DNA from 3 places in the Variovorax sp. AC194 genome. Region 2 is predicted to be linked to each of the others. Evidence: riboswitches for the same ligand, from Rfam matches in the RefSeq annotation. Region 2 holds a riboswitch; each other region holds the start of a gene.
What was found. Region 2 has a riboswitch for S-adenosylhomocysteine ahead of metH (methionine synthase). Riboswitches for the same ligand answer to the same signal wherever they lie in the genome.
Positions count from the first base shown of each region.

Region 1: linked by a shared signal. The riboswitch ahead of ahcY (adenosylhomocysteinase) and the one ahead of metH (methionine synthase) in region 2 are both predicted to bind S-adenosylhomocysteine.
Region 3: linked by a shared signal. The riboswitch ahead of ahcY (adenosylhomocysteinase) and the one ahead of metH (methionine synthase) in region 2 are both predicted to bind S-adenosylhomocysteine.

Region 1 is NZ_OZ409823.1:1,068,078-1,077,721, reverse strand. It holds gene mdtD (multidrug transporter subunit MdtD) at 1-1,150, opposite strand, end outside; gene erpA (iron-sulfur cluster insertion protein ErpA) at 1,238-1,603, opposite strand; gene rpsI (30S ribosomal protein S9) at 1,786-2,178, opposite strand; gene rplM (50S ribosomal protein L13) at 2,191-2,622, opposite strand; gene ACZYRS_RS05080 (hypothetical protein) at 2,839-3,264, opposite strand; gene ACZYRS_RS05075 (23S rRNA (adenine(2030)-N(6))-methyltransferase RlmJ) at 3,455-4,405, shown strand; gene ACZYRS_RS05070 (septal ring lytic transglycosylase RlpA family protein) at 4,423-5,040, opposite strand; gene metF (methylenetetrahydrofolate reductase [NAD(P)H]) at 5,124-5,948, opposite strand; gene ACZYRS_RS05060 (TlyA family RNA methyltransferase) at 5,959-6,750, opposite strand; gene ahcY (adenosylhomocysteinase) at 6,757-8,196, opposite strand; S-adenosyl-L-homocysteine riboswitch at 8,270-8,339, opposite strand; gene ACZYRS_RS05050 (hypothetical protein) at 8,469-9,104, shown strand; gene phaP (TIGR01841 family phasin) at 9,297-9,644, shown strand, end outside.
Region 2 is NZ_OZ409823.1:36,985-46,628, reverse strand. It holds gene hutG (N-formylglutamate deformylase) at 1-281, shown strand, start outside; gene ACZYRS_RS00185 (homocysteine S-methyltransferase family protein) at 322-1,371, shown strand; gene ACZYRS_RS00180 (hypothetical protein) at 1,385-1,693, shown strand; gene ACZYRS_RS00175 (LysR family transcriptional regulator) at 1,859-2,782, opposite strand; gene ACZYRS_RS00170 (PACE efflux transporter) at 2,883-3,320, shown strand; gene ACZYRS_RS00165 (lipase secretion chaperone) at 3,253-4,242, opposite strand; gene ACZYRS_RS00160 (lipase family alpha/beta hydrolase) at 4,262-5,299, opposite strand; S-adenosyl-L-homocysteine riboswitch at 5,440-5,513, shown strand; gene metH (methionine synthase) at 5,536-8,283, shown strand; gene ACZYRS_RS00150 (ArnT family glycosyltransferase) at 8,336-9,644, shown strand, end outside.
Region 3 is NZ_OZ409823.1:4,318,734-4,328,377, forward strand. It holds gene ACZYRS_RS20625 (acetate--CoA ligase family protein) at 1-1,501, opposite strand, end outside; S-adenosyl-L-homocysteine riboswitch at 1,696-1,800, shown strand; gene ahcY (adenosylhomocysteinase) at 1,863-3,299, shown strand; gene ACZYRS_RS20635 (LysR family transcriptional regulator) at 3,376-4,359, opposite strand; gene ACZYRS_RS20640 (ABC transporter substrate-binding protein) at 4,344-5,699, opposite strand; gene ACZYRS_RS20645 (alginate lyase family protein) at 6,015-8,306, opposite strand; tRNA gene ACZYRS_RS20650 (tRNA-Gly) at 8,919-8,992, opposite strand; gene ACZYRS_RS20655 (GntR family transcriptional regulator) at 9,200-9,644, shown strand, end outside.

The DNA of each region.
Region 1 (9,644 bases), 1.0 Mb from region 2:
TGATCGTGTTCATCGCTGTGAACTGCAAGGAATTGACCGCACCGAAGGCCAGCAATTGCAGCACGTGCAGCACCATGGGCTGGCCGGGTGCCGTCAGGCCGAAGCTGGCCATCGTGCAGCCCACCAGCACCGTGTTGACCACCAGCACCTTGCGATATCCGTGGCGGGTGATCAGCGGCGTGGCAAAGCGCTTCATGGCCATGCCCGCGAGAGCGATCGGCAGCATCATCAGGCCGGCCCGCACCGGCGAATAGCCCATCGACACCTGCAGCAGCAGCGGCACGAGAAAGGGCATGCAACTGCTGCCTAGCCGCGAGAACAGGTTGCCAATCAACCCGATGCTGAGCGTCGGCACGCTGAACAGCGAAGGCGCGAACAGGGGCTCGGGCGTGCGCGCGGCACGCAGCCAGTAGGCCACCACGCTCGCGAAGCCGAAGATCAGCACGACCATCACGCCGCCCTGGCGCAGGCCGAGTTCGGACACGCCATCCAGCGCCAGCGAGATCGCCACCATGCCGAAGGCCAGCATCGCGTAGCCCACACTGTCGAAGCGCTTCTGGATGGCGCCGCGCAGGTCCGGCATGTACTTGAGCGTGGCGATGCAGCCCGCCAGGCCGACCGGCACGTTGATCAGGAAGATCCAGTGCCAGGAGGCGTACTGCACCAGCCAGCCGCCCAGCGTGGGCCCCAGCAAGGGGCCTATGAGCCCCGGAATCGCGACGAAACTCATCGCCTGGAGGAATTCGCCTCGCGGCACCGTGCGCAGCAGCGCCAGGCGTCCCACAGGTAGCAGCAACGCGCCGCCCAGGCCCTGCACCACCCGAGCGGCCACGAGCTGCCCCAACCCCTGCGACAGCGCGCAGAGCACCGACCCGGCGGCGAACAGCACGATGGCCGCGAAGAAGATGCGCCGCGTGCCGAATCGGTCGGCGATCCAGCCCGAGGCGGGGATCAGCATCGCCATCGTGAGCGCATAGGCCACCACCACCGATTGCATCCGCAGCGGGCTCACGCTCAGGCTCGCGGCCATGGCCGGCAGCGCCGTGTTGATGATGGTGGCGTCCAGCGTCTGCATGAAGAAGCCGACGGCCACGAGCCACAAGAGGCTCTTGCGGGAGGGATCGACGGCGGTGGCGGCTTCGGACGTCATGGAAGAAGGAAAGCGAAAAACGACGGGCAGCAAAAAGCCGCCCGGGGGCGGCTTTCTTGGAGGGGCCTTGTGAGCGGCATCCAGGCATCAGGCCGAGAAGCTCGATCCGCAGCCGCAGGTGCTGGTGGCGTTCGGGTTCTTGATCACGAACTGGGCGCCTTGCAGGTCTTCCTTGTAGTCGATCTCGGCGCCGACCAGGTACTGGTAGCTCATGGCATCGATCAGCAGCGACACGCCATTCTTGGTCATGGTGGTGTCGTCTTCGTTGGTGATTTCATCGAAGGTGAAACCGTACTGGAAGCCGGAGCAACCGCCGCCCTGCACGAACACGCGCAGCTTCAGCTCGGGGTTGCCTTCTTCGGCGATCAGGTCGGCCACCTTGGCTGCCGCGCTGTCGGTGAAGACGATCGGCTCGGGCATCTGGGTCTGGATGTTTTCGGCTACGGCGCTCATGGGGGGTAACTCCTTGGGGGGCCGGACATGCGGCCAATGGAACGAATGCTACTGCAATGCCGCATTTCCGGCAGGCTGACTGTGGCGTGCACCCCAACGCAAGTGGGGTCGGATGCGCCGCACGCCAAGTACTGGCAACGAAAAAGCCGCCCGAAGGCGGCTTTTGTTCGCAACGAACAGGATCAGCGCTTGCTGAACTGCTTGCGGCGACGGGCGGAGTGCAGACCGACCTTCTTACGTTCGACTTCACGCGCATCGCGCGTCACGAAGCCGGCTTGGCTCAGCACGGGCTTGAGCGTCGCGTCGTAGTCGATCAGCGCGCGGGTGATGCCGTGGCGCGTTGCGCCGGCTTGACCCGATTCGCCGCCACCGTTCACGTTGACCATCACGTCGAAAGCTTCGAGGTTGTTGGTCAGCGCCAGGGGCTGCTTGGCAATCATGATCGAGGTTTCACGGCCGAAGAACTCTTGGATGTCCTTGCCGTTGACCGTGATCTTGCCGGTGCCTTTTTTCAGAAACACACGGGCGACGCTCGATTTGCGACGGCCGGTGCCATTGTTCCATTCACCAATCATTCTCAAGGCTCCTTACAGTTCCAGCACTTTGGGCTGTTGGGCGGTATGCGGGTGCTCTGCGCCACCGTAGACCTTGAGTTTCTTGATCATCGCGTATCCCAGCGGGCCCTTGGGCAGCATGCCCTTGACGGCCTTTTCCAGGGCACGGCCCGGGAACTTGGATTGCATGTCGCGGAAGTTGGTGGCACTGATGCCGCCCGGGTAGCCCGAGTGACGGTAGTACACCTTGTCGATCGACTTGGCGCCGGTGACGCGCAGTTGTGCTGCGTTGATGATGACGATGAAGTCACCGGTATCGACGTGAGGCGTGTAAATGGCCTTGTGTTTGCCGCGCAAACGGAGAGCAACTTCGCTGGCTACTCGTCCGAGGACCTTGTCGGTCGCGTCAATCACAAACCACTCGTGCGTCACGTCAGCGGGCTTGGCGCTGAACGTTTTGGTCATGAGTTTTTCTCTTGAAAAGAGGGTTTGGCGAGCCCTTTTCCACGGTCGGCGTTCCTCTGATGGGAATCTCTTAGGTGGGTTTTCATTCGCCCCGCAAGCGGGTTGAATGCCTTCGCCGCGGGGCTACAAAAACGCTGCGAAGCCTGCGATTATATGAAGAATCGGCCGATCTGGCCAATTTCCGCCGTCGCCGGGCTTCGCGCGGGGCGCTGCAGCTCAGCGGGCCGGCGCGGCCACCGGGCTGGCCACGGCAACGCCGGTGTCGATCTTGCGAACCAGGGTGCCGGTGTCCAGGCTTTCGTCGCGGTGCCCGCTGCGGTCGTACAGGCGCTCTTCGCCGATGACCATCTGGATCCACGTCGGGTACGTGTAGGCCGTGCCGGCGCTGTCGTCGACCGCAGCGCCGATCACGCCGCCTGCAATGGCGAAATTGCCCAGGAAACCGATGTTGGGGCGCGAGATCGCCTGGCCGGTGGCCACGCCCTGCCCGTCGACGGCGCACTGGATCACGAGGTCGGCCCGCGAGCGGCGCACGCCGATGACCCGGCCGGAGCGCATCCTCACCTTGGCCTTGTCGTTGACCGCCCGGCATCGCGCATCGGGAATGAGCTCGCCCTTCTGCGACAGGACGTCCACGCGCATCGGCTGATCGAGCCCCTGGCTGACAGCGGCACAACCGCCCAGGACCGACAAAATCCCCATCGTGGCCGCGAGGCCCCAAAATCTCCAGTTCGACGGACTCATCCTGTTTCCCTCTAGTTTTGTAATTTGATGTTACCGCAGCCTCTGTTGATAGGCTGTTGCACATCTGCCACCTATCCGGAATCCCCTCATGTTCAGTTACCGCCACGCCTTCCATGCCGGCAACCACGCCGACGTGCTCAAGCACACGGTGCTGATTGCCACGCTCGACCACCTGCTTGAAAAAGAAGCAGCACTCACGGTCGTCGACACCCACGCCGGCGCGGGCCTCTATCGGCTCGATGGCGACTACGCCGACACCAGCGGCGAAGCGGCAGACGGCATCCTGCGTCTGTTGGCCCCTCTCAAAGAGCCCGCCGCACCCGCGCCCGCCGCGAAATCGGCGGCCAAGAAAGCGGCTCCGGAAGCCGAGGCCCCGTTGGCCGACGCGATCGCGCGCTACCTCGGCGTGATCCACGACTTCAACCCCAAGGGCGGCGCCCGCGTCTACCCCGGCTCGCCGTTCATCGTGCAGCACCTGCTGCGCGACCACGACAAGCTCAAGCTGTTCGAGCTGCACCCCACCGACGCGCGCACGCTGGACGCCAACATCGCCCAGCTGGAGGCCGGCCGCCAGATCGCCGTGCTGCGCGAAGACGGCTTCGGGAGCGCCACCAAGTTCCTGCCGCCGCCGTCGCGCCGCGCGCTGGTGCTGATGGACCCCAGCTACGAGATCAAGAGCGACTACGCCCGCGTGCTCGACTTCGCGGCCGAGGCGCTCAAGCGCTTCGCCACGGGCACGTATGCCGTCTGGTATCCGATCATTCCGAGGCCCGAGGCGCACGACCTGCCGCGCCGGCTCAAGACCATGGCGACCAAGGCCGGCAAGCCATGGCTGCATGCCACGCTGACGGTCAAGTCGAGCAAGCTGACGGCCACGCCCACCGGCGAGACCAAGCGTCCGGGTCTCCCGGCCAGCGGCATGTTCCTGATCAACCCGCCCTACACGCTCAAGCCCCTGCTCGCGGCGGCGCTGCCGCAGCTGGCGGAGAAGCTGGCGCAGGACCGCAACGCGACCTTCTCGCTCGACAGCGGCGGCTGAGTCGCCCTCTTAGCGCCTCAACGGCGCCGCCGCGGCGGCACGATCACCTTGCGCCGGGCCGGCACCGCGGCCTTGGCGCGGTCGGCGCCCGGTGCCACCGGCGCGGCGGCCTCGCCCGGCTCGGCCTGCACACCGCCGCAACGCATGCCCCCGGGCCCGACGACCGACAGCGCCACCTGCTTGATGCCCAGCCCGATGCGGTCGGCGGCGGCCCGGCTCAGGTCGATGACGCGGCCCTGCGCATAGGGGCCGCGGTCGTTGATGCGCACCAGCACCTCGCTGCCGTTGACCAGGCTGCGCACGCAGACGCGCGTCCCGAACGGCAGGGTCTTGTGGGCGGCCGTCAGGGCCGTCATGTCGAAGCGCTCGCCGCTGGCGGTCTTGCGCTGGTGAAACTGGATGCCGTACCAGGACGCGCCGCCGCGCTCGAAGATATCGCGCGGCCCGTCGTCGCCGGGCACGCCGTCGTCGGGCGTCAACTCGCCGGTGCCGGACACCGCGAGGTCATAGCGCACCCACGGCACATCCGAGCGCGCCGAAGCGCCCGGCGGAACCGCCAGCCCCTTCGACAGCGGCCGCAGGCGCGAGCCCGCCGCCGCACCCGGATCGGTGCCGCCCTCGGTGGCGGGCGGCATGGCGCAGCCCGCAAGCACGCAGGTGGCAGCGACGATCGCAAGGCGAAGCCCCGCGCGCAGCGACGAACCTGCGGCGCGCCCTCTCAATCGAGACGCTCCAACACAGCCAGCGTCGCCGCCGACTGGTTCATCGTGTAGAAGTGGATCGCGGGTGCGCCGCCGTCACGCAGGCGCGCGCAGAGGTCGGTCACCACGTCCAGGCCGAAGGCCTTGATCGAGGCCGTGTCGTCGCCGAAGCCCTGCAGGCGCAGCCGAATCCAGCGCGGAATTTCGGCACCGCAGGCGTCCGAGAAACGCATGAGCTGCGTCGAACTCGTGATGGGCATGATGCCCGGCACGATCGGCGTGTCGATGCCGAGCTTGCGCACATCGTCGACGAAGCGGAAGTAGGCCTCGGGGCTGAAGAAATACTGGGTGATGGCCGAATCGGCACCCGCCTTCACCTTCGCGGCGAAGGCCTGCAGGTCGGCCTCGGGCGAGCGGGCCTGCGGATGCACTTCGGGATAGCAGGCCACCTCGATATGGAAGTCGCGGCCCGTTTCCTCGCGGATGAAGGCCACGAGATCGCTCGCGTAGTGGAATTCCCCGCCGATGCCGTAGCCGCTCGGCAGGTCGCCGCGCAGCGCCACGAGGCGCTTGACGCCCATGGCCTTGAGTTCGGCCAGTTGCTCCCGCACCGTGGCCTTGGTGGCACCGATGCAAGAGAAATGGCTGGCGGCATCGACGCCTTCGCCCAGGATCTCCTGCACCGCACCGAAGGTGCCCTGGTGCGTGGAGCCGCCGGCACCGTAGGTGACCGAGCAGAACTGGGGCTTGCGCACGTACAGCTGCTGGCGCACGGCGCGCAGCTTGACCGCGCCTTCGGGCGTCTTGGTCGGGAAGAATTCGAAACTCAGCGGAAGGCGCACCTGCGTCTCCTTAGGAGCCGTTCGCGCCGGACGCGCGCACGGCGTGAATGAAAAACTCGCGGTTGCCGTCGCCACCGGCGATCGGGCTGTCGAACCACTGCAGCACGCGCAGCTCGAGCGCGGCGCACGCATCGCGCAGGCGCTTCTCGACGATCTCGTACATCGCCGCATCGCGCACGATGCCGCCCTTGCCGACCTGGCCGGGCTGCAGTTCGAACTGCGGCTTGACCAGCATCAGGAGCTGGCCGTCGTCGGCCAGGAATTCGACGACTGCCGGCAGCACCAGCGTGAGCGAAATGAACGACAGGTCGCCCACGATCAGGTCGAAACGCAAATCGGACGGCGCTTCGCCTTCTTCCTCCTGCAGATCGTCCGGTGACAAGGCCCGCGCATTGACGCCCTCGATGGCGACGACGCGCTCGTCCTCGCGCAACTTCGCATGCAACTGCCCGTGGCCGACATCGACACCCACGACCTTCGTCGCGCCGCGTTGCAGCAGGCAGTCGGTGAAGCCGCCGGTCGACTGGCCCACATCGAGGCACAGCTTGCCGGCGGGATCGACACCGCTCACAGTGAGCGCGCCTTCGAGCTTGAGTCCGCCGCGCGAGACGTAGCGCGCCTCGGCCGCGTCGTCCAGTTCGAGCTCGGCGGAATCGGGCACCTCGTCCTTGTTCTTGACGACCGAGCGCCATGCGTCGCTCGTGCCCGCATCGCGCCAGCGCATGCCGCCGGCAATGAGCCGCACGGCCTGCGAACGCGACGCGGCGAGGCCGCGTTCCACCAGCAATTGATCAGCGCGCATGGACGCTTAGTAGCGGTACGTGTCCGGCTTGTACGGGCCGTTCTTGCTCACGCCGATGTAGGCGGCTTGCGAGTCGGTCAGTTCGGTCAGCATGGCGCCGACCTTCTTCAGGTGCAGGCGCGCGACCTTCTCGTCCAGGTGCTTGGGCAGCACGTAGACCTTGCCGGCCTGATACGCGTCCTGCTTGGTGAACAGCTCGATCTGCGCGATGGTCTGGTTGGCGAACGACGACGACATCACGAAGCTCGGGTGGCCCGTGCCGCAGCCCAGGTTCACCAGGCGGCCCTTGGCCAGCAGGATGATCTTCTTGCCGTCCGGGAAGGTGATGTGGTCGACCTGCGGCTTGATCTCTTCCCACTCGTACTTCTCGATCGACGCGACGTCGATCTCGTTGTCGAAGTGGCCGATGTTGCAGACGATGGCCTGGTCCTTCATCTTGGCCATCGTGTCGTGCGTGATGACGTCCTTGTTGCCGGTGGTCGTCACGAAGATGTCGGCCTTGTCGGCGGCGTATTCCATCGTCACGACCTTGTAGCCTTCCATCGCGGCCTGCAGGGCGTTGATCGGGTCGATTTCGGTGACCCACACCTGGGCGCTCAGGGCGCGCAGGGCCTGGGCCGAGCCCTTGCCCACGTCGCCGTAGCCGGCCACGCAGGCCACCTTGCCGGCGATCATCACGTCGGTCGCGCGCTTGATGCCGTCCACCAGCGATTCGCGGCAGCCGTACAGGTTGTCGAACTTGCTCTTGGTCACCGAGTCGTTCACGTTGATGGCGCGGAACAGCAGCGTGCCCTTGGCGCTCATCTCGTTCAGGCGGTGCACGCCGGTGGTGGTCTCTTCGGTCACGCCGATGATCTCGGCGGACTTGCGGGTGTACCAGGTCGAATCGACAGCCAGCTTGGCCTTGATCGCGGCGTACAGGATGCGTTCTTCTTCGCTGGTCGGGTTGGCCAGCACGCCCAGGTCTTTCTCGGCGCGTTGGCCCAGGTGCATCAGGAGGGTGGCGTCGCCGCCGTCGTCCAGGATCATGTTGGGGCCTTCGCCCTTGGAGTCCTTCGGGCCGAAGTCGAAGATGCTGTGGGTGTAGCCCCAGTAGTCTTCCAGCGACTCGCCCTTGATCGCGAACACCGGCGTGCCCGAGGCGGCGATGGCCGCGGCGGCGTGGTCCTGCGTCGAGAAGATGTTGCACGAGGCCCAGCGCACGGTGGCGCCCAGGGCTTGCAGCGTCTCGATCAGCACGGCCGTCTGGATGGTCATGTGCAGCGAGCCCGTGATGCGCGCGCCCTTGAGCGGCTGCGCCTTCGAGAACTCTTCGCGGATGGCCATCAGGCCGGGCATCTCGGTTTCCGCAATGCGGATTTCCTTGCGGCCCCAGGCGGCGAGGGACAGGTCGGCAATCGCCTGGTCGGCGGTCAAAACGGGGGTGGGCTTGAGAACAGCGCTCATGAGAACTCCAAAACTGGTTTGAAAGATGCCACTGCGTACGGGGGTCTGACGGAAAAGGACTCACCGCGAGAACAGCGGGTGAGCGTGGTTGCGATGTGGTCCGAGCCTCACGCCTTGATGGCGCTGCAACGCTCCTCGGAACGGCGGATTGTAGACGGGGTGCCAGGCCGAGCCAACCGCTGGGGTATCCCACATGACGGGAAGCGCGTTTCGTTGTCGAGGCGTACATTGATCCGCACCCCAACACCAAGATGCAAGACGCAAGACCCCCCATGTTCTCCAGAATCCCCTCGACCCTGCTGGCCTCGGCCGCACTTCTCGCCGCTGCCGCCCTCCCGGTCATCGCCTCCGCGCAAGCGGCCTCCGAACAAGTCCGCATCCGCGGCACCATCGTCCGCGTCGACGCCAAGACCCTCGTCGTGCAGGACCGCGGCGGCGAAGTCGTCAGCCTCGCGCGACCGGCCGACATGCAGCTGTCGGAGGTCTACCAAATCAAGCTGGCCGACATCAAGAAAGGCAGCTTCATCGGCACCGCCGCCATGCCGCAGGCCGACGGCTCGCAGAAGGCGCTCGAAGTCGTGGTGTTCCCCGAGGCCGCACGCGGCACCGGCGAAGGCCATCGCCCGTGGGACCTGTTGCCCGAGAGCACCATGACCAACGCCACCGTCGCCGACCTGGCCGCGGCGCCGAAATCGGTGAAGGGCGGACAGCAGCTGCGCCTGACCTACAAGGGCGGCGAGAAGACAGTCATCGTGCCGCCCGACGTGCCGGTCGTGACCTTCCGCCCCGGCACCGATGCACTCCTGGTGCCCGGCGCCAAGGTGCTGGTCAATGCGCAGGAAAAGAACGGCACGCCCACGGCGCTGCGCGTGACGGCCGGACGCAACGGCTTCGCGCCGCCGATGTAAGCCTTCGCGGCAGTCGCGGGCATTCGCGGGCTTCGCGATACAGGCATTCAATATCCAAGGGAAATCCCGCAGGCATTTTTGTTGCCGCGGGGACCTTGGCCGTGCCGGTGCGGCGTATCGTGGCGAGGGACTTTTGCCGTCCGGCCGGTCCTTGCCATTCACCCGTTCACCCGACACAGGAGATACCGCACCATGGCCACTGCCAAGAAAGCCGCCGCCAAGAAGACCACCGCCAGCAGTAGCAGCAGCAGCGCCAAGACGGCCGCTCCCAGCGCCGCCGACATGCTCAACCCGCTGAAGAACTTGAAGGGCATGACCGATCGCCTGCAGGAACTGAACCTCACCGGCGGCGCGGGCAAGCTGCTCGAGAACGGCCGCAAGGATTTGCAGGCGCTGATGCAGGCCAACGAAAAGTCCTACCAGGGCCTGCAGACCGTGGTGCAGCGGCAGACCGAGATGATCAAGAGCGCCATCACCGAATGGCAGACGGCCGCCAAGGAAATGCCGGGCAAGGACGCCAAGGCCAACCTCGCCAAGCTC
Region 2 (9,644 bases):
GCGACCCGGCGCTGGCCGCCACGGTGCTCGGCATCGCCGAATCGGCCACGGGCTACACGGGCGTCCTCAACGGCCGCTTCAAGGGCGGCCACATCACGCGCCAGTACGGCAACCCGGCCGGCGGCGTGCACGCGGTGCAGCTGGAGATGACGCAGTCGAGCTACATGCAGGAGAAGCTGCCCTTCGACTATCTGCCCGAGGTGGCGGCCGGCGTGCAGCCGCATGTGCGGCGGATGATCGAGGCGGTGCTGGCCTTCGTCGAGGGGCCGGCAAAGCACTGACGGGCGGCAGGGCAAGCCTCCTTTTCTACAATCGGAGGTTATGAAGCCCGTCATCTATACCCGCGGCCAGGCTCTGGCCGGCATCCTCGAAAAGCGCATTGCCATCCTCGATGGCGCCATGGGCACGATGATCCAGCGCTTCAAGCTCACCGAGGAACAGTACCGCGGCGAGCGCTTCAAGGACTTCGAGCGCGACGTGAAGGGCAACAACGAGCTGCTCTCGCTCACCCGGCCCGACGTGATCTCCGACATCCACGAGGGCTACCTCGCGGCGGGCGCCGACCTCATCGAGACCAACACCTTCGGCGCGACCACCATCGCGCAGGAGGACTACAAGATGGCGCACCTGGCGCGCGAGATGAACCTCCAATCCGCCAAGCTCGCGCGCGCGGCCTGCGACAAGTTCAGCACCCCCGACAAGCCGCGCTTCGTGGCCGGCGCCCTCGGCCCGACGCCCAAGACCGCGAGCATCAGCCCCGACGTGAACGACCCGGGCGCGCGCAATGTCGATTTCGAATCGCTGCGCGCCGCCTACTACGAGCAGACCGAGGCGCTGGTCGAAGGCGGCGCCGACGTGATCCTGGTCGAGACGATCTTCGACACGCTCAACGCCAAGGCCGCGCTCTTCGCGGTGGACGAGTACTTCGACAACAGCGGCGAGCGCCTGCCGCTGATCATCAGCGGCACGGTGACCGACGCCTCCGGCCGCATCCTGAGCGGCCAGACCGTCACCGCGTTCTGGCACAGCGTGCGGCACGCGCGGCCGCTGGCCATCGGCCTGAACTGCGCGCTGGGCGCGGCGCTGATGCGCCCCTACATCCAGGAGCTCGCGCGCGTGGCGGGCGACACCTTCATCAGCTGCTACCCGAACGCGGGCCTGCCCAACCCGATGAGCGACACCGGTTTCGACGAGACGCCCGATGTCACCTCGCGCCTCTTGCACGAGTTCGCGGCCGAGGGGCTGGTGAACATCGTGGGCGGCTGCTGCGGCACGACGCCGGACCACATCGCGGCGATCGGCCGTGCCGTGGCCCCGGTGCCCGGACGCCTTCTGAACAACGCCGCCGGCTTCTACAGCGAAGCCGCCTGAACCGGCGCACCCGATGCGCGGTGCCGCCCCCCGCTTCGCGGGATTCGCGCTCCTGGTGTCGGCGCTCGCGGGAGGCTGCGGCGACACCGGCAAGCCGCCGTCGTGGGACACGCTGCTGTCCGACCGCATCGCCGGTGCGCGCCCCGACTGCAAGGTCAGCGTGCCGACCCCCGGCAAGATCGCCGTGGCCTGCCCGGATCTGCCGCCCGCCATCTTCGACGTCGCGCCGACGGCCGCCTACTGCCTGCGTGGCACGCGCGATTGCGAGTACGCGATCACGCAAATGGTGTTGATGCTGCCGCCACCGAAGCCTGCGCCCTGAGCGTTGTGAGGTCGGGGCGCGTGGGACGGATCGTTCAGGGCAGCGATCACACCGACGGGGTGCCTTGCTCCGCGAATGTCCCCCGGCCTGCGGCCTCCTCCTTGATTTCGCTGCGCAAGGCACCCCATCGGTGCGATCGCTTCAGCGCACTCGTCGATCACCCACTCACGGCGCCGAATCCTTCGGCGCGTGCGCGGCCGCCTGCCGGTCGCGCGCGATCAGCGCCACGAAGCGCTGCGCGCCCAGCCCCAGCGGGCGCTCCCTCGACCACACCACATCGACCCACAGGTCGAGGCCGTTGCTGAGGTTCTCGAACGGAATCTCGACCAGCGCGCCCGCCGCCACGTGCGGCCGCGCGAAATTGCGCGGGAGCCACCCCCAGCCGAGACCGGCGGTGATCAGGCTCAGCGCGGCCAGCGCATTGTCGGTGCGCCAGACGTGACGCGCGAACACGAAGCGCGGATCGCTGGTGGCCAGGTCGCGGCCGGCGACGACGATCTGGCGCGTGTTCGTGAGGTGCTCTTCCCGCAGCCGTTCGCCGGCCGCCGCGACGAGCGCCGGGTGATCGGGCGCCATCACGGCCACCATCGTGTCGCTGCCCACTTCCTGGAAACCCTCGCGGCCGTCCAGGCTCGGGCGCTCGAACACCAGCGCCAGCTGTGCGCGGCCGCTGTGCAGCAGCGCCAGCGCGTCGGCCTGCGGCGCGGCCAGCACCTCGACCTGCAGCAGCGGGTATTCCTGCGCGAGTTCGGCGAGCGGGCCACTCCAGGGCGCGGCCAGGAGCTCGGGCGCAATCGCCAGCGTCAGGCGGTTTTCCAGCCCCTGGGTCAGCGCGAGCGCCTGCACCTGCAGCTGCTTCAATTGCGCCGCGAGCATCCGCGCCTGCGGCTCCAGCGAACGCGCGGCGGCGGTGGGCTGGGGCTCGCGGCCCTTGCGGTCGAACAGGGGCAGGTCAAGCTCGGCTTCCAGGCCCGCGATGGCCATGCTCACGGCCGAGGGCACCTTGTGCAGCGCCCGCGCGGCGGCCGAGAAGGAGCCGTGGTCGATCACGGCCAGGAACACCTCGACGTTGTCGCTGGAGAAGGCCATGGCGTCCGATCTATCAATTTAATTGAAATAAGATGACTATTTATATCAGTAAATAGCAAATAAAGTCCATCCATCGTATTCAAGTTCAAGAGGAAAAGTCATGCAAGGGCTCCAGCGTCGTGTCGTCTACATCTCCCTGTACGAAGGGATCGCCATCGTGTGCGCCAGCGCCGGCCTGGCCCTGATGACGGACGCGGGGCTCGGCCATTCCGGCGTGCTGGCGGTGGCGGCCTCGGTCGTCGCGGTGATCTGGAACCTGATCTTCAACGCGCTCTTCGAGCGCTGGGAATCGCGCCAGGCCGTGCGCGGGCGCAGCGTGCGCCGCCGCATCGCCCACGCCATCGGCTTCGAGGGCGGGCTGATCGCGTTCCTGGTGCCGATGTTCGCCTGGGGCCTGGGCGTTTCGCTCTGGCAGGCGCTGGTGATGGACCTGGGCCTGGTGGTGTTCTTCCTGGTCTACACCTTCGTCTTCAACTGGGGCTTCGACCGGGTGTTTGGCCTGCCGCGTTCGGCGATGGGCTCGGCCCAGACGGCGTAGACCGTGACCCCCGCAGCGCCAGCGCGCCGGCCAGGCGCAGGCGCTCGCGTTCGTTGAAGAGCGATTCGCGCAGCTGCTCCTGCTGCTCCGGGGGCGCATTGGCGTACTGGTCGAGGCGGCTGTTCCAGTCCCGGTTTTCCTGGTCCAGCGCGGCCAGCTGGCGGGCCGCTTCGTAGCCGTAGGCGGCGCTGCGTTCGGCAAAGCGCTCCTGGGCGCTCGCGCCGCGCGCGTCCATGGCGTCGGTCTGGCGCTGCACGTCGACCTGCGCGGTGAAGGCGCGGCGCTGCTCGCGCTGTTCGGGCGTGAGCAGGGCCTCCTCGCGGCGCTGCGCGGCGGCCGCGCGCTCTTCGGGCGTGAGGTTGGCGTCTCGGGCGAGCGCCATCTTCTCGGCCATGAGGATGTCCTGGCGGATCTCGTCGCCGAAGAGGCCTTCGATTTCCTCGGGCGCGAAGTACCGGCGCCGCACTTCGGCGCGCGCCTCGATGGTCTTGCGCAGCGATGCGGGGTCGCCGCCATCGGGCGGTGGCAGGGCCTGCATGGCCTCCTGCATGTCGACGTAGCGCTCCAGCAGGCCCATCGCGCGCGCGACCAGTTCGGCCGGCAGGCGCTTGGCGAGCAGGGCGGGCGCCATCGCCATGAAGGCCGCCTTGCCGGTGGCCTGCGCCTCGGCGAGCACGCTCTCGAAGACGAGGATGAGCGAGGGGTTCAGCATGGCATCGGGGGCGGGGCGGGCGTCGCCGATCGGCTGCGCTGCCGGCACTGCGCCGACCGTGCCACCCGGGCCGGCGGCGGCGGAAGTCGCCACCACCGTCTCGGGGGCGTCGGCCGGCGGCAGCCCGTCCACCAGCCACCATCCGCCGAGGATGGCGAGCGCCGCGGCGCCCGCCATCGCACCGAGCTGCAGCGGTCTGGCCTTTTTCACGAGGAGGCGTGCCGCATCGTCAGAGGCCCGCGCTCTTCAAGCGCGCCGCCTGCTCCTGGAAGAGCTGCACCGGCTTCTTCTCGAACAGCGTCCACAGCCCGATGTAGGTCAGGCCGAAAAGCTGGTTGACCTCGTCCAGGTGGTTCTGGCGGTAGTCGCCCAGGTGCGTGCCCAGGCGGGTGCTGCACACGGCCAGCAGGCCGTCGTTGGTCTCGCCCCCGAAGGCGATGAGGCTCAGCCCGCCCATCGCCACGTCGCTCGCATCGAACGCGTTGGTGAGCGGCTGCACGCCGGACCACGAGTAGTAGCGCACGCCGTTCGCCTCGGCCGGGCCGCTCTTCACGTCGCACGAGGCGCCGGGGGCCGGGCGGCCCTGCGGAAATTTCTTGTCGAAGGCCGCGCCGCCCGCGGTGGTGAGCGAGCTGAGCGCGTTCAACGGCACCTCGGGCAGCTCGCTCGGGTCCTTGCCCGAGAGGGCGCCCAGCAGCAGCATCGCCAGGCGCAGCGTCTCGGCGACCACCGCCTCGGAGACGCTGCCCTCGGGAATCCTGCGCAGGATGTCGGCCACCTTCGAGCCGCCGTTGGCACCGCCCACGGAGGTGACCGAGGCGACCAGCCCGGGCTCCACCGCCGCCACGTAGCGCGCGGTGGGCGCGCCCTGCGAATGGCCGATGAGGTTGAACTTGAGCGACGGGTTGCCCGAGAGCGCCCGCAGGTTCTTCAGCTCCTGGATCAGCTGCTCGCCGCGGATCTCGGAACTGTTGGCGCCCGAGACCTGGGCCACGTACACCTTGGCGCCCGCGCCGGCCAAGCTCTCGGGGATGCGATAGAAGTAGTCGATGCCCAGCACGTTGTCGAAGCCGAAGAGGCCGTGCACCAGCACGATCGGGTTCTTCGTCTTCGCTTCGCTGGACGTCACCCGGGCCTGGACCTGCGTGGGGGTGTCGGTGATGGCCGCCTGGCTCAGCGTGGTCGTCCCCAAAAGGCCGAAGAGCAGTGCGGCGCAGACCGGGCGGGCGGTGAGGCGCAGCAGCCTCGAATTCCTCTTTCTTGGCATATGTTCATTCCTTTGTTTTCAAATAAAAACACGAACGTTCGTTCTTCGACGAATTGCGCGCCCGCATTCTGTGGGGGGTGCCTGGGAGGCCTGCATAGGGCTTTCCCGCGGGAGCGGGCGAACGCCCTTAAAATCCATCCCCTCCCAAGGAGCGTTGCAGCGGTCCGCCAGGCGGGCCGTCAGGCTTGGGATTTCAAAACGACGCTCGCCTGTTTGTTCCTTTCGCAGGTGAGCCCATGGCCCAGACCCCCCAAATTGCCGTTCCCCCCATGAAGCTGTCCGGCCTCGAGCCGGTCGCCATCGGCGCGGGGACGCTGTTCGTCAACATCGGCGAGCGCACCAACGTCACCGGCTCCAAGGCCTTCGCGCGGATGATCCTGAACGGCCAGTTCGAAGAGGCCCTGGCCGTCGCGCGCCAGCAGGTGGAGAACGGCGCCCAGGTGATCGACATCAACATGGACGAGGCCATGCTGGACAGCAAGGTCGCGATGGTCCGCTTCCTGAACCTCATTGCCAGCGAGCCCGACATCGCGCGCGTGCCGGTGATGGTGGACAGCTCCAAGTGGGAGGTGATCGAGGCGGGCCTTCGCTGCATCCAGGGCAAGGGCATCGTCAACTCCATCTCCATGAAGGAGGGCGTGGACAAGTTCAAGCACGAGGCCAAGCTCGTGAAGCGCTACGGCGCCGCCGCCGTGGTGATGGCCTTCGACGAGAAGGGCCAGGCCGACACCTACGAGCGCAAGGTCGAGATCTGCGAGCGCGCCTACCGCATCCTGGTGGACGAGGTGGGCTTTGCGCCCGAGGACATCATCTTCGACCCGAACATCTTCGCCATCGCCACCGGCATCGAGGAGCACGACAACTACGCGGTCGACTTCATCAACGCGGTGCGCTGGATCAAGGAGAACCTGCCGGGCGCCAAGGTGTCGGGCGGCGTGTCGAACGTGAGCTTCAGCTTCCGCGGCAACGACCCGATGCGCGAAGCGATCCACACCGTGTTCCTGTACCACGCGATCAAGGCGGGCATGGACATGGGCATCGTCAACGCGGGCATGGTGGGCGTGTACGACGACCTGGAGCCCGAACTGCGCGAGCGCGTGGAAGACGTGGTGCTCAACCGCCGTCCGGACGCTGGCGAACGCCTCGTGGAAGTCGCCGAGACCGCCAAGAGCGGCGCCAAGGACGAGAGCAAGCGCCTCGAATGGCGCGGCACGCCCGAGCACCCGGTGCACGTCAACCAGCGCCTCTCGCACGCCATGGTGCACGGCATCACCGACTTCATCGTCGAAGACACCGAAGAGGCCTACCAGCAGATCCTGGCCAGGGGCGGCCGTCCGCTGCACGTGATCGAAGGCCCGCTCATGGACGGCATGAACATCGTGGGCGACCTGTTCGGCGCCGGCAAGATGTTCCTGCCGCAGGTGGTCAAGTCGGCGCGCGTGATGAAGTCCGCCGTGGCCCACCTGCTGCCCTACATCGAGGAAGAAAAGCTGCGCGACGAGGCCGCCGGCCGCGACGTGCGCACCAAGGGCAAGATCATCATCGCCACGGTGAAGGGCGACGTGCACGACATCGGCAAGAACATCGTGACCGTCGTGCTCCAGTGCAACAACTTCGAAGTGGTGAACATGGGCGTGATGGTCCCGTGCCACGAGATCCTGGCGCGCGCCAAGGTCGAGGGCGCGGACATCGTGGGCCTCTCGGGCCTCATCACGCCGAGCCTGGAAGAGATGCAGTACGTGGCCGGCGAGATGCAGCGCGACGACCATTTCCGCATCAAGAAGATCCCGCTCATGATCGGCGGCGCCACCACCAGCCGCGTGCACACGGCCGTGAAGATCGCGCCGCATTACGAAGGCCCCGTGGTCTACGTGCCCGATGCGTCGCGCAGCGTGAGCGTGGCGCAGTCGCTGCTCTCCGACCAGGCCACCGCGTACATCGACGAGATCAATGCCGACTACGAGAAGGTGCGCACGCAGCACGCCAACAAGAAGCAGGTGCCGATGTGGCCGCTGGCCAAGGCGCGCGCCAACAAGACGCCCATCGACTGGACGAACTACACGCCGCCCGTGCCGAAGTTCATCGGCCGTCGCGTGTTCAAGAACTTCGACCTCACCGAGCTCGCCAAGTACATCGACTGGGGCCCGTTCTTCCAGACCTGGGACCTGGCCGGCCCGTTCCCCGCGATCCTGAAGGACGAAGTCGTCGGCACGGAAGCCGTGCGCGTGTACGCCGACGGCCAGCGCATGTTGAAGCGCCTGATCGAAGGCCGCTGGCTCAGCGCGAGCGGCATCGTCGGCTTCTGGCCCGCCAACACGGTGAACGACGACGACATCGAGCTCTACACCGACGAGACGCGCAGCGAAGTCGCGCTCACCTGGTACGGCATGCGCCAGCAGACCGAAAAGCAGGCGATCGACGGCGTGATGCGCCCCAGCCGCTGCCTGGCCGACTTCGTCGCGCCCAAGGACAGCGGCCTCGCGGACTACGTGGGCGTGTTCGCAGTCACCGCGGGCCTGGGCGTCGAGAAAAAAGAGAAGTACTTCATCGACGACCTGGACGACTACTCGGCCATCATGTTGAAGGCCCTGGCCGACCGGCTGGCCGAGGCCTTTGCCGAATCGCTGCACCACCGTGCGCGCACCGACCTCTGGGGCTACGCGCACGACGAGAGCCTCAGCAACGAGGACATGATCGGCGAGAAGTACCGCGGCATCCGCCCCGCGCCCGGCTACCCGGCCTGCCCGGACCACAGCGTGAAGGGCCCGATGTTCGACCTTCTGAACTGCGCGGACATTGGCATGACCCTGACGGAAAGCCTCGCTATGATGCCCGCCGCCAGCGTCAGCGGTTTCTACCTGAGCCACCCCGACGCGACGTACTTCAACGTCGGCAAGATCGGGCACGACCAGTTGCAGGACCAGGCCGCGCGGCGCAAGGAGAGCGAGTCCGTCCTGGAGCGCCTGCTGGCGCCCAACCTTTGAACCTGCCGGCCGGCGTGGCCGACCGGCACCGGGAGTTGTTATTCAGAAGCTGATGTTTGCAGCCGCGCACTACGCGGCACTCGTGGTTTTCATCGTCAGCTGCTGGGGGTGGGGGCGCGGCGTGCTGGCCCGCCTGGCACCGCCGCCGCGCCGCGATGCATGGCTCGAAGGCGCGGTGGCCACGGCGCTCGGCGTCGGGCTCTTCATCTGCGCGTTCCAGGTGCTGGCGATCTTCGGCGTGTTCAAGCTCGGCGCCACGCTGGCGGTGGTTGCCGCGGGCGTCGTCGTCGCCGCGCTGCAGTTGCCCGCCTGGCTGCGCGAGCGGCGCGCCCTGAACGCGAGCGCCGTCGCCGTGCCGTGGACCTACTTCGACCGCATCGCGATGGTGGCGCTGGCGTTGGTCGCGCTGCCCGCGCTGGTCGCGCCGCTCGCCCCGCCGGCCGCCTTCGACGAGCTGATGTACCACCTGCCCTATGCACGCGAAGTCGCGCAGCAGGGCTCGCTGGGCATCCACGAATGGCTGCGCTACCCCTGGTTTCCGTACAACTACAACCTGCTCTACGCCGCTGCATTGCAGGTGGGCGACGACGTGCTGCCGCACTTCCTGAACGCGCTGGCGGGCGGGCTCTCGGTGGTGATGATCTATCGCCTGGGCATGCTGCACGCCAACCGGCTCACCGCCTGTATCGGCGCGGCGATCTGGCTGGGGCTGGGCGATTACTCGAACGCGCTGATCGACATGGGCGTGGCGCTCTTCGTGCTCACGGCCTGCGTGTCGCTGTGGTGGTGGCGTGAATCGCAGCCGGTGCACAGCGGCATGCGCTGGCTCGGGCTTGCCGCCTTCTGCCTGGGCGTGGCGGCGGGCTCCAAGTACCAGGCGCTGGTCTTCATGCCGCTGGTGGCGCTGTTCGTCGTGTGGCATGAGCGCCGGCCCAAGGCCTGGGCGCTCGCGCTCGTGTGCTTTCTCATTCCGTGCATCTACTGGTATGCGCGCAATGCCGTCATGACCGGCGATCCGTTCAACCCGATCGGCGCGCGCGTGTTCGGCTTCAGCGAGTGGATTCCGGCCGACTACGTGCAGCAACTGGCCGACGTGCGCGACCACGCCGAGATGCCGAACGCGCTGATCTGGTCGGTGTTCCTCGCGCCCTTCGGCGCCTTGTGGAAGCGCTCGGCCGCGGTGCGCGCCGCGGGCTGGTTCTGCTTCTATTCGCTGGCCGTGTGGGTCGTGACCTCGCGCTATCCGCGGTACCTCACGGCCTCGTTCCCGCTGCTCGCGATGACGGCCGCCATCGGCTGGCAGGTGCTGTTCGGCTGGATCGCGGCGGGCGTGCGTCGCCTCTTCGGCATGAAGGCGGCCG
Region 3 (9,644 bases), 4.3 Mb from region 2:
AGCGCTCAGCGGTCACGCGGATTCCGTGCGCCTCCAGGAACGACTTGCTCTCCCGCTCGGTCAGCGGCTCCGCGGATTCGAAGCGGCGCGCCCATTGCTGTTGACGTTCAATACCCGGCGTCTTGGGAATGACCTCGGTGGCGATGAACGCCGCATGGTCCACCAGATGCTTGATGGCACGCAGCGCATTGCGCATTCCGCACAGCGTGGGCACTTCGCTCAACGGCGCGAGCACGGCCGGATGAATCCTGGCGGACAGGTTGTTGAAGAACACGACGGGCTTGCGCGCCCGCGCGCTGCGTTCGGCCACGGTGATCGCGAGCTTCTCGTAGATCGACGCCTGGTCTTCCCCCATGGAGGCCGGGCAATCCTGCGACACGGCAACGATATGGATCGCAGGATCGTTCAGCAGCGCGTCCAGGCAGTCGCCGTACATCCGGGTGTCGAACACACCGACACCCGTTGCATCGAGCGGATTGCGCGGAGCGCCGAACGCGGGGAGCACGGTCTTGAGGTGCGCCACGGTCGCATCGTTCAATTCCGGCAGATCCAGTCCGCAGCGCTCGGCGATGTCGCAGGTCATCGACAGTTCGCCGCCGCTCACATTGAGAACGCCGAGTCCCGCGCCCTGCGGCATCGAGCCGATCGTGGAAAACAGCGCGACGGTCTCGACCAGTTCGTCGTAGTCTTCGACCAGGGTGACGCCGTGGCGCCTGAAGAATGCCAGCAGCGCCGTGTCGGAGCTCGCGATCGCACCGGTGTGCGCGGCGCTCGCGGCAGCACCGGACACGGACCGGCCGACCTTCAATGCCACGATCGGCTTGCCCGCCTTTCGCATCTGCGCGGCGGCGCGTGCGAAGGCCGAAGGATCGCGCAACGTCTCCACGAAGAGCGCGGCGACCTTGGTGCGCGGGTCTTGCGCCACATAGTCGAGGTACTCGGGAATATCGGTCACCGCCCCGTTGCCCAACGACACCAGGTGGCTGAACTTGAAGCGGTTCAGGCTGCTCAAGGCGATGCATGCAGAACCCGAATGCGAGATGAGCGCGATGTCGCCCGCCTCCAGCCCCGCCGGCACGGCAGCGCTGTACAACGCCACGCCGTTCTCGACACTGAAGATTCCCAGGCAATTGGGTCCGCAAAGATTGATCTGGTTGTCGCGGCAGAAGGTGCTGATCTCCACCTGCAGAGCCGCCCCTTGTTCTCCGGTCTCGGCGAACCCGCTTGCGTACAACACCGCGCTGCGCGCACCGGCGGCATGCGCGTTCTTGAGGGCATCGAGGGCCTTGTCCGCGCCCAGCGCGATCACCACGCAATCCACCGATCCGGACAACGCCGTCAGGTCGCGATGGCATGCCAGACCCAGCACGGAATCGGCGCTGGGATGAATGGGATAGATGGCCCCGGCATACCCGACGCGCAGGAGATTCTTGATCACGGTATTGCCCATCGCCTCGGGTCGCGGCGACGCGCCCAACACCGCGATGGACTTGGGATTCATGAGCGTGGACAGGTAATGCAAAGAGGGGCTCCTACGGGCTTGAGAGGCATCGCTCGATCGCCGCGTGAGATGCGGCACCGATGTCGAGAACCGCGACTCTAGGGAGCGCACATGTGCGGGTCAATCACAGATTTTCGGCATCCGCGTACTAATTTTTGACACACACCAGGAGCGCTCGAACACTAGAATTTTTGTTCACCGAGGAGCGCTGCAACGATCACGCCCGCCACTGCGCGAGCTGCGATCCGTCAGGCTCGGAAGACTGCCCGAACCGGCATCCTTAACTGCGCTCACCGACAGAGTGCGGTGAGCCCCCGGTGTTCATCTCGCTCTGACGACAACCCATCACAAGGAGCAAGAGATGAGCGAAAGATTGACATCGAGCCCAACCGGCGATCACGTCGTGGCGGACATCGCGTTGGCCGGCTGGGGCCACAAGGAACTGCGCATCGCGGAGACGGAGATGCCGGGCCTCATGGCCATCAGAAACGAGTTCCTAGAGCAGCAGCCGCTCAAGGGCGCACGCATCGCCGGGTCCCTGCACATGACCATCCAGACCGGCGTTCTCATCGAGACGCTGCAAGCGCTGGGCGCCACCGTGCGCTGGGCGTCGTGCAACATCTTCTCGACGCAGGACCACGCCGCGGCGGCGGTGGCTTCGAAGGGAACTCCCGTCTTCGCCTTCAAGGGCGAAACGATGGAGGAGTACTGGGACTACACCCACCGGATCTTCGAGTTCGGAGGGCCTCGCGGCGAACCTGAAGAAGGCCCCAACCTGATCCTTGACGACGGTGGCGATGCGACCACGCTGATGCACCTGGGCAGCCGCGCAGAAAAGGATCGCAGCGTGATCTCGCAGCCGGCCACTTCGGAGGAGCGCATCCTCTTCGCAGCCATCGAGAAGAAGCTGGCCACGGACCCCACGTGGTACAGCCGCCGTCTGCGTCACATCATCGGCGTGACCGAAGAAACGACCACCGGTGTCTTCAGGCTCAACGACATGAGCATCAAGGGCGAACTCGCCATCCGCGCCATTGCCGTGAACGACTCCGTGACCAAGAGCAAGTTCGACAACACCTATGGCTGCCGGGAGTCGCTGGTCGATGCGATCAAGCGCGCGACCGACGTCATGATCGCCGGAAAGATTGCCGTGGTGGCCGGCTTCGGCGGCGTCGGCAAGGGCTCCGCGCAGGCGCTGCGCGCCCTCAGCGCCCAGGTCTGGGTGACGGAGATCGATCCCATCAATGCGCTGCAGGCGGCCATGGAGGGCTACCGCGTCGTGACCATGGACGAGGCGGCAAGCCAGGCGGACATCTTCGTCACAGCGACCGGCAACCGCGACGTCATCACCTTCGAACACATGAAGCGCATGAAGGACCAGGCGATCGTCTGCAACATCGGGCACTTCGACAACGAGATCGACGTGGCGTCGCTCGAGGCCTGCCAATGGGACGAGATCAAGCCGCAGGTGGACCATGTGATCTTCCCCGATGGAAAGCGGATCATCCTGCTCGCCAAGGGCCGCCTCGTGAACCTGGGGTGCGCGACGGGCCACCCCAGCTTCGTCATGTCCGCCAGCCTTGCGAACCAGACGCTGGGACAGATCGAGCTTTTCACAAGACAGGCGGCCTATGAAAAAGGCAAGGTCTACGTGCTGTCCAAGCTCCTGGACGAAAAGGTCGCGAAGCTGCATCTTGCAAAGCTGGGCGCGCAGTTGACGGAGCTCTCCGACGCGCAGGCCGCCTACATCGGCGTGAGCAAGACGGGCCCGTTCAAGCCCGAGGCCTACCGCTACTAGGGCACGTGCTGCACGTGCTGCACGTGCTGCACATAGCCTTTGCCCGGCGATGTGCGGCAAGTGCTTCGTCGATCAGTCAGCGGTCGGCGGCAACCGAACGCACCGCCGTGCGCAGGTGCTCCACGAAGATGCTTGCGGCCGCGGGCAGGTCGCGATCGGCATGGATGCTGACGTTCAGCGGCCAGCGATCCAGCCCCTGCCCGCGCAGCGGCACATAGGTCATCCCCGCGGGCGCTTCGTGATCGCCGAAGTACCTGTCCACGACGGCAATCGTCAGACCCGCGCCCGCCGACGCGCGCATCAGCTCGAACGAATTGGTGACCAGCAACCCACGCGGGCGAATCCTGGCTTTCGCGAACATGCGAACGTAGCTTTCCCGAATGGTCAGCGACGCATCGGGCAATGCGATGTCTTCGCCGGCGCACTCCGCAACATCGACGAACTCCCGCTGCGCGAACGGATGGCTGCGCGCCACCAGCAAGCAAGGCGTTGTCATGGCCTGTTCGACCACAGAGACATTGAAGGCGTCCGGCGTGATGTACGACAGGGACACGTCGATGTCGTGATTGGCCAGCATTGCAGTGAGCTTGTTGCCGCCCGCGACGATGACCTCGAACACGATGCCCGGGTACGCGGCATGAAAGCGATGCAGGAACTGGGGAACGAACTCCCGCGTGAAGGATTCGGAAATGCCGAACCGGACCTTGCCGGTCCGGATGGTCTTGAGCGACCGGATATCGTCGCGAACCGCGTCCAGGCCCGCTTCGATGCTCTTCGCATAGTTCAGCACCACCTGGCCTTCGGCCGTGAGCTTGAGACCCTTGTGCCCCCGGTGCCGCTCGAGCAGTTCGGCGCCCAGTTCCTCCTCCAGCAACTGGATCAGCCGGGAGATCGCGGAGGCCGCCACTTGCAATTCTTCCGCGGCGCGGCGTATCGAACCCGACCTCGCAACGGCCACGAAGTATTTGAGCGCGTTGCTGCTCACCGGGCGCAGCTCCGCCTTTCGCCGGCCCTGCGGCCCGACGGACGCCGGACCCGTCGCAGTCACCAGTTCGCGCACTTTTCGGCGGCCTGCCGGATCGCCGATGCATCGAACTGATTGGCTCTCCGATAGAAATCCGCGTCGGCAATCATCAGTGCGCTTGCCGGCACCGCGCGGCTGACCTGGCCCGACTTGCGCATGAATTGCTCCAACCGGGACACCGCGGCTGCGTCGACGTTGCCCCAGTATTTTCCGCCGTTGACCTTGTATGCGTCGCGGAAGGAATCGAGCTGGGCCTTGAGCAGATTGGCATCCCACTGCGCCAGCACCGACGGCTCCACCTGCCCCGTGGGCTTCGTGTTGGGCCAGGATTTCCACTGGATTCGGCGAACGCAGTCGGGGTTGGCAAATGCAAACTCGGAAGCTTTCGCCATGCCGCGTGCGATGGCTTCCACCATCTTGGGGTCCGATTCGATCGTCTTGGACATCGCCGCGATGCTGAAGTCGGGCAAGGCACGCCAGTCTTCGCCGCGCAGGTAGCGCATCTTCAAGCCCGCGTTCTCGAAGCCCGCCATGGCAGAGGCCCAGAACATCAGGCCCTGTACACGCCCGCTCTTGAGCGCGTCGATGGCCGGTGCGCCCGCGCCGGTGGCGATGAACTGGACATCCTTGTCCGGATCGATGCCCTTCTCCTTGAGGTAGGCGCGCAGGATGGCGACCCCGCCCGACCCCAGGCCGAACACGCCGATGGTCTTGCCCTTGAAATCGGTGATCGAGCGCAGGGGCGAATCTTCGAGCACGCCGATGCTCCAGTCGACCACGCCGTTGTTCACGACGAGCTTGACCGGCTGGCTGTTGAGCGACTGCGCCTGCACCGCGACGCTCGCGTTGATCTGCGCGAAATCCGCCTGGCCTGCAATCAGCAGCGCGATGGTCTGTGCCGGCGGCGCCAACGGAATGAGTTCGACGTCGTAGCCTTCGTCGCGCCAATAGCCGAGCGCCAGGGGAAGGTTCAGCGTCGGATAGGAGATGTTGAGAACCTGCGTCCCCACCACGATCCGCACCTTCTTCCTCGGCGTTTGCGCCTCTGCGTGCGTGACCGTGAGCATCGCGACGGCTCCCACCAAGATGCCGATCCATCTGACTGCGCTTTTGAACATTTGCTTCACCTGTGAGGAAATCGGATCGACCAGAACTGGTCCCGGCCGGCCATCGGTTCTGCCTTGCGTTCCGTTGGCGCGAAGGAAGCTTGAAAGCCATTGCGCAACAGCGAAGAGACATCGCCATCCGACAGCTGAAGTGCGGACGCGACGGGCATGAGGCTCTCGTTCATGCGCGGGGGATGGCTCTTTGGGGAGGCCGCCACGCATCGATGATTTCGTCTGCGTCGCCTCGCCGGCCTGTTGGGGTGGGTTCATTTCACAATCCTAGGGATTGTGAAAGGTGCCCGGGTTAGCATTTTTCGGTGGCCGTGTTCGCAAAAGTCGCACACCTGCGAAGACCTCGGCAACCGGTCGGCTCGTTCCGTGAAAGTTCTGTCGCCATGGTTGGCCGTGATGTTGAGCCGCCAGGAGCGACAGAAACCCGGAGCCGCGATCGCGCAGGTCTTCAGCTCCCGGTCGCGCCCGCGCAGAGCCATTGCGACGGCGAGCTCTGGTCGAAGGCGCGTTGGGCGTGGGTCGCGTTGGTTGCGTCGCCTCCGCGGTGGTTCGCGGTGCCGCCTGCAGCGACGTTCACCGTCGCGCGACCGGTGTGGCGCTGTCCGACGGAGAACTGTCGCTCGTTCCAGCGGAGTTGCTCGCCGTCACGGTGTAGTAGTAGGTGGTGCCGTTGACCACGGAGGTGTCCGTGTAGCTGCTGCCCGCAACGCCGGACGCGACGGCCTCGTAGGGTCCGCCGCTGAAGGCGGAGCGGCCGACCGTGTAGCCGGTGGCCCCGAAGGATGCCTGCCAGCGCAGCGGGACGGCGCCATCGCCCGGCGAGGCCAGCAACATGGCGGGAGCCGCGGGGACGACGCTCGGCGCACCGCTGTCGCCACCGGTGACCTGCACGTTGCTGAAGACGCTGTTGTTCAGCTTGCCCGTGACCGAAGAGACCACCAATCCAACATAGACCGTGTCGGGAACGGGAGCGTCGATGCGGCCGACATCGGTGGCGGCCCAATTGGTGCCATCGGGAGAAACGTAGCCGGTGATGATGTTCCCGATGCGCTCGAGCTTCACCCAGTGAGTGGGCCCGGCGCTCGCAACCTTGTTCGCGTAGTTCGAGCCCCCGTACACCGCCAGCTTCGTCATGTTCTGCAAGACTTCACTTTTGTAGTTCATCGCCATCCAGGCGCGCGGAGCGCCTGGTTCCAGGCTTGTGCGCATCATCACGCCCGCCACCGCGGACGGGTGGGTGTTCTCGAGCGACTCGACCTTCGCGACGATGGTGCCGTTGCCGGTGATCGCCTTGTAGGCGAAGTGGCAACTGTCGCGTTCGCCCCAGATGTCGTAGCCCGCCCCGGCCACGTTCCATTTGCCGGCGGCATAGGTGGCCGAGCCGGCCGGGCTGGCGCCACCGATGTCGGCACTGCTGAACCCCAAGGTGATCGACGCGGCCGAGGGAATGGGCAGCGCCGGCGGCGGCGTCGCCTTCGACGTGTCGGCGTCCTTCAGGAACATGAAGCTGGCGCCGTCCACCGGCATCCGGAGGCGCCTCTGCGCGATGAAGGGTGCCTGCAGGCCCTTGCGCAGCACGTAGGCGCCATAGATTTGTGTCAGCGCCAGGCTCCCGCCATTGGCGCCGTCCCAGCCGTGCCCGGTGACATCGGTGAGGTAGTAGCGATCGGTGGTGCCGAACGGAAGCGCCGGCGTGGGCACGCGCTCGTTCACCCTCGCGAAATACTCGCCCGCGGCCAAGAGGCGGTTGTCGAAATCGGAATAGATGTCGATGCCTTGGCTCCAGAGCGCCTCGGCCAGCACGGTCAGCGACTTGAGCTGCCCATAGGCATGTCCCTGGTCGCGCAGCGAGTCGCCCAGCATGCCGATGTCGTTGGAGTTGCGCAGCCCGATGTGGGCCAGCGTGCGGGTCTGATAGACGACCCTGTCCAATGTCTCGATGTCGTCGGTGTAGATCGCCATCAGCCCCAGCGCGGCGAGGGACAGTGCGCCCTTGTTGGCTGCACCGAACGAGCTTTCGCCATAGGGGTTCGCCGCCGGCATCAGCACGTCCTTGAAGTACTTCTTGACGACCGCCGTGTCGGCCTCTTTCCAGCCGGGCCAGGTGGTGCGCAGGATTTCCGCGCCGCCCACGAACTGGAGCGCGTAGTCGCCCAGGTCGAGCATCGACTCGCGCCCCGAAAACTCCGTGTGGGTGGTGGCCCACCCGAGCAGGAACTTGCGCGCGTTCACCGCGTACCGCTCGTCACGGGTGAAGTACCACATCAGCGACAGATTCGAGATCGCGACCATGTCGTTGCGCCAGGCCCAGAGGTTCTCGTCAGGGGCGCGGCTCACTTTCGCGAACGGGCCATACCCTCCGTAGCTGAGCCTGGACATGGGGCTGCCCGCCACTTGCTTGAAGCCGGACGTCCACGGCTCCCTGCCCTGGTCGATGTATGTCTTGAGCGTCGCGAGATCCGAGAGCGAGACCCCAACGCCCGGGTGCTTGATGACGCGGGCCACCGGCGTGTCTGCCGGGGCGGCGGGAATCTCCGGTGTGCCTCCCGTCGCAACGGGAACCGCGGGGGCGCCTCCCGTCGCAACGGGAACCGCTGGTGTCTCTCCTGTCGCAGCGGGGGTCTGCTGCGTGCCGCCCGGCAGGGCAAACCCCTCGCTTCCGCCACCGCAACCCGGGAGCACGACCGAGCTCAACACGAGCAACGCAGCAGCAAAGTTTTTTTTATCGAACATGGAAGCCTTCTTGGCGAATGCATGGAAAGTCGCGAAGCCCGATATGGCACCGCAAGATTTTTTCGAGGTGTTGATTTCAGCGATGAGCCTGCGATCCGCATCGGAGGATTTTCGGCGCGCGATGCGGGCCAATCCTGGCACTCATCCAAGAGTGAAATATGAGCACCGAAGTATCGATTTCCATCGGATGCGAATCCGCCCTCTTTGTGGGCCGTGGCTCAGCTGGGGACAAGGTTAAGCCTTTGGTTTTCTATTGAAGTAGGACTGCATAGATGAGGTGCGCCGCCCCGTGTTGTACCGGGCGCTGTGATCAAGAGGCCGCCCTCGCAGACGAGGCGACAGATGGGACGACTCCTCCCACCGAATCAACAGTTTCACATATGGCAACAAAATAGCAGGCACCGGATTGCACTGAAAAATGAGTGGCTGAATTTCATTTTTGGCGCAATGGCTGCCCTCGCGCGATGCTGGAGGCGCACGAGCAACCGGATCGCTCGACGGGCTCTCAGCCGAAACGATCTTTCGGGAGTGGCCTCAAGGCGGGCGCGTGTTTCATGCGGGGCGCCATAGGCCCGGCGCCGAAGCGACACCATCCACGGCTCGCGCGCTCAACCAGTTGGCGACATCGGCGCAAAGATGCCTTGGAACGGAATCGGAACCGGAGTTGTAGTTGGAGCTGGGCGGTTGGTCGGGCAGCCTTGCCGACTGGCTGCAGCCCCGCATGGGAGACGGGAGCTGGAGCGTTGGAGCGGGTGAAGGGAATCGAACCCTCGTATGAAGCTTGGGAAGCTGCCGTTCTGCCATTGAACTACACCCGCATTGGCAACCCGTTGAATTCAGACGGGTTGCAGACCCAAGCGCGCGATTCTACAGAGGAATCACGGGCGCTCTGCGCCGGGCGTCGCCGCTGCGCGGGGCGGCCCGCATCACTTTCCGCATATCGAAGCACGTTTTTGTTCGTTAACGAAAGAAGCACCGCTGCCTAGCATCCGGCCTCATTCAACCGGTCATGACAGGTCAGCCGCATGTCTTTCGCCAGGGCGCTCGAGCCCATCGCCTTTTCACCCGTTCCGCTCTACACGCAGGTTCGCGAGACGCTGCGCGAGCGCATCCTCGACGGCACCTACGCGCCGCATGCGCAGTTGCCCTCCGAGAGCGAAATGGTCGCGCTCTTCAAGGTCAGCCGCATCACGGTGCGCCAGGCGCTCAGCGACCTGCAGCGCGAGAACCTGATCTTCAAGATCCCGGGCAAGGGCACCTTCGTTGCCAAGCCCAAGGCGTTCCAGCAACTGGGCCAGCTCGAAGGTTTTGCCGAATCGATGGGCCGCATGGGCTACGAGATCCGCAACCAGGTCACCAGCCACAAGACAGTGCCCGCGTCACCCCGCGTGGCGCAGCGCCTGGGCCTGGCCGAGGGCGCGCCGGTCGCGCAGATCAAGCGCGTGCGGCACCTGAACCGCGCCCCGGTGT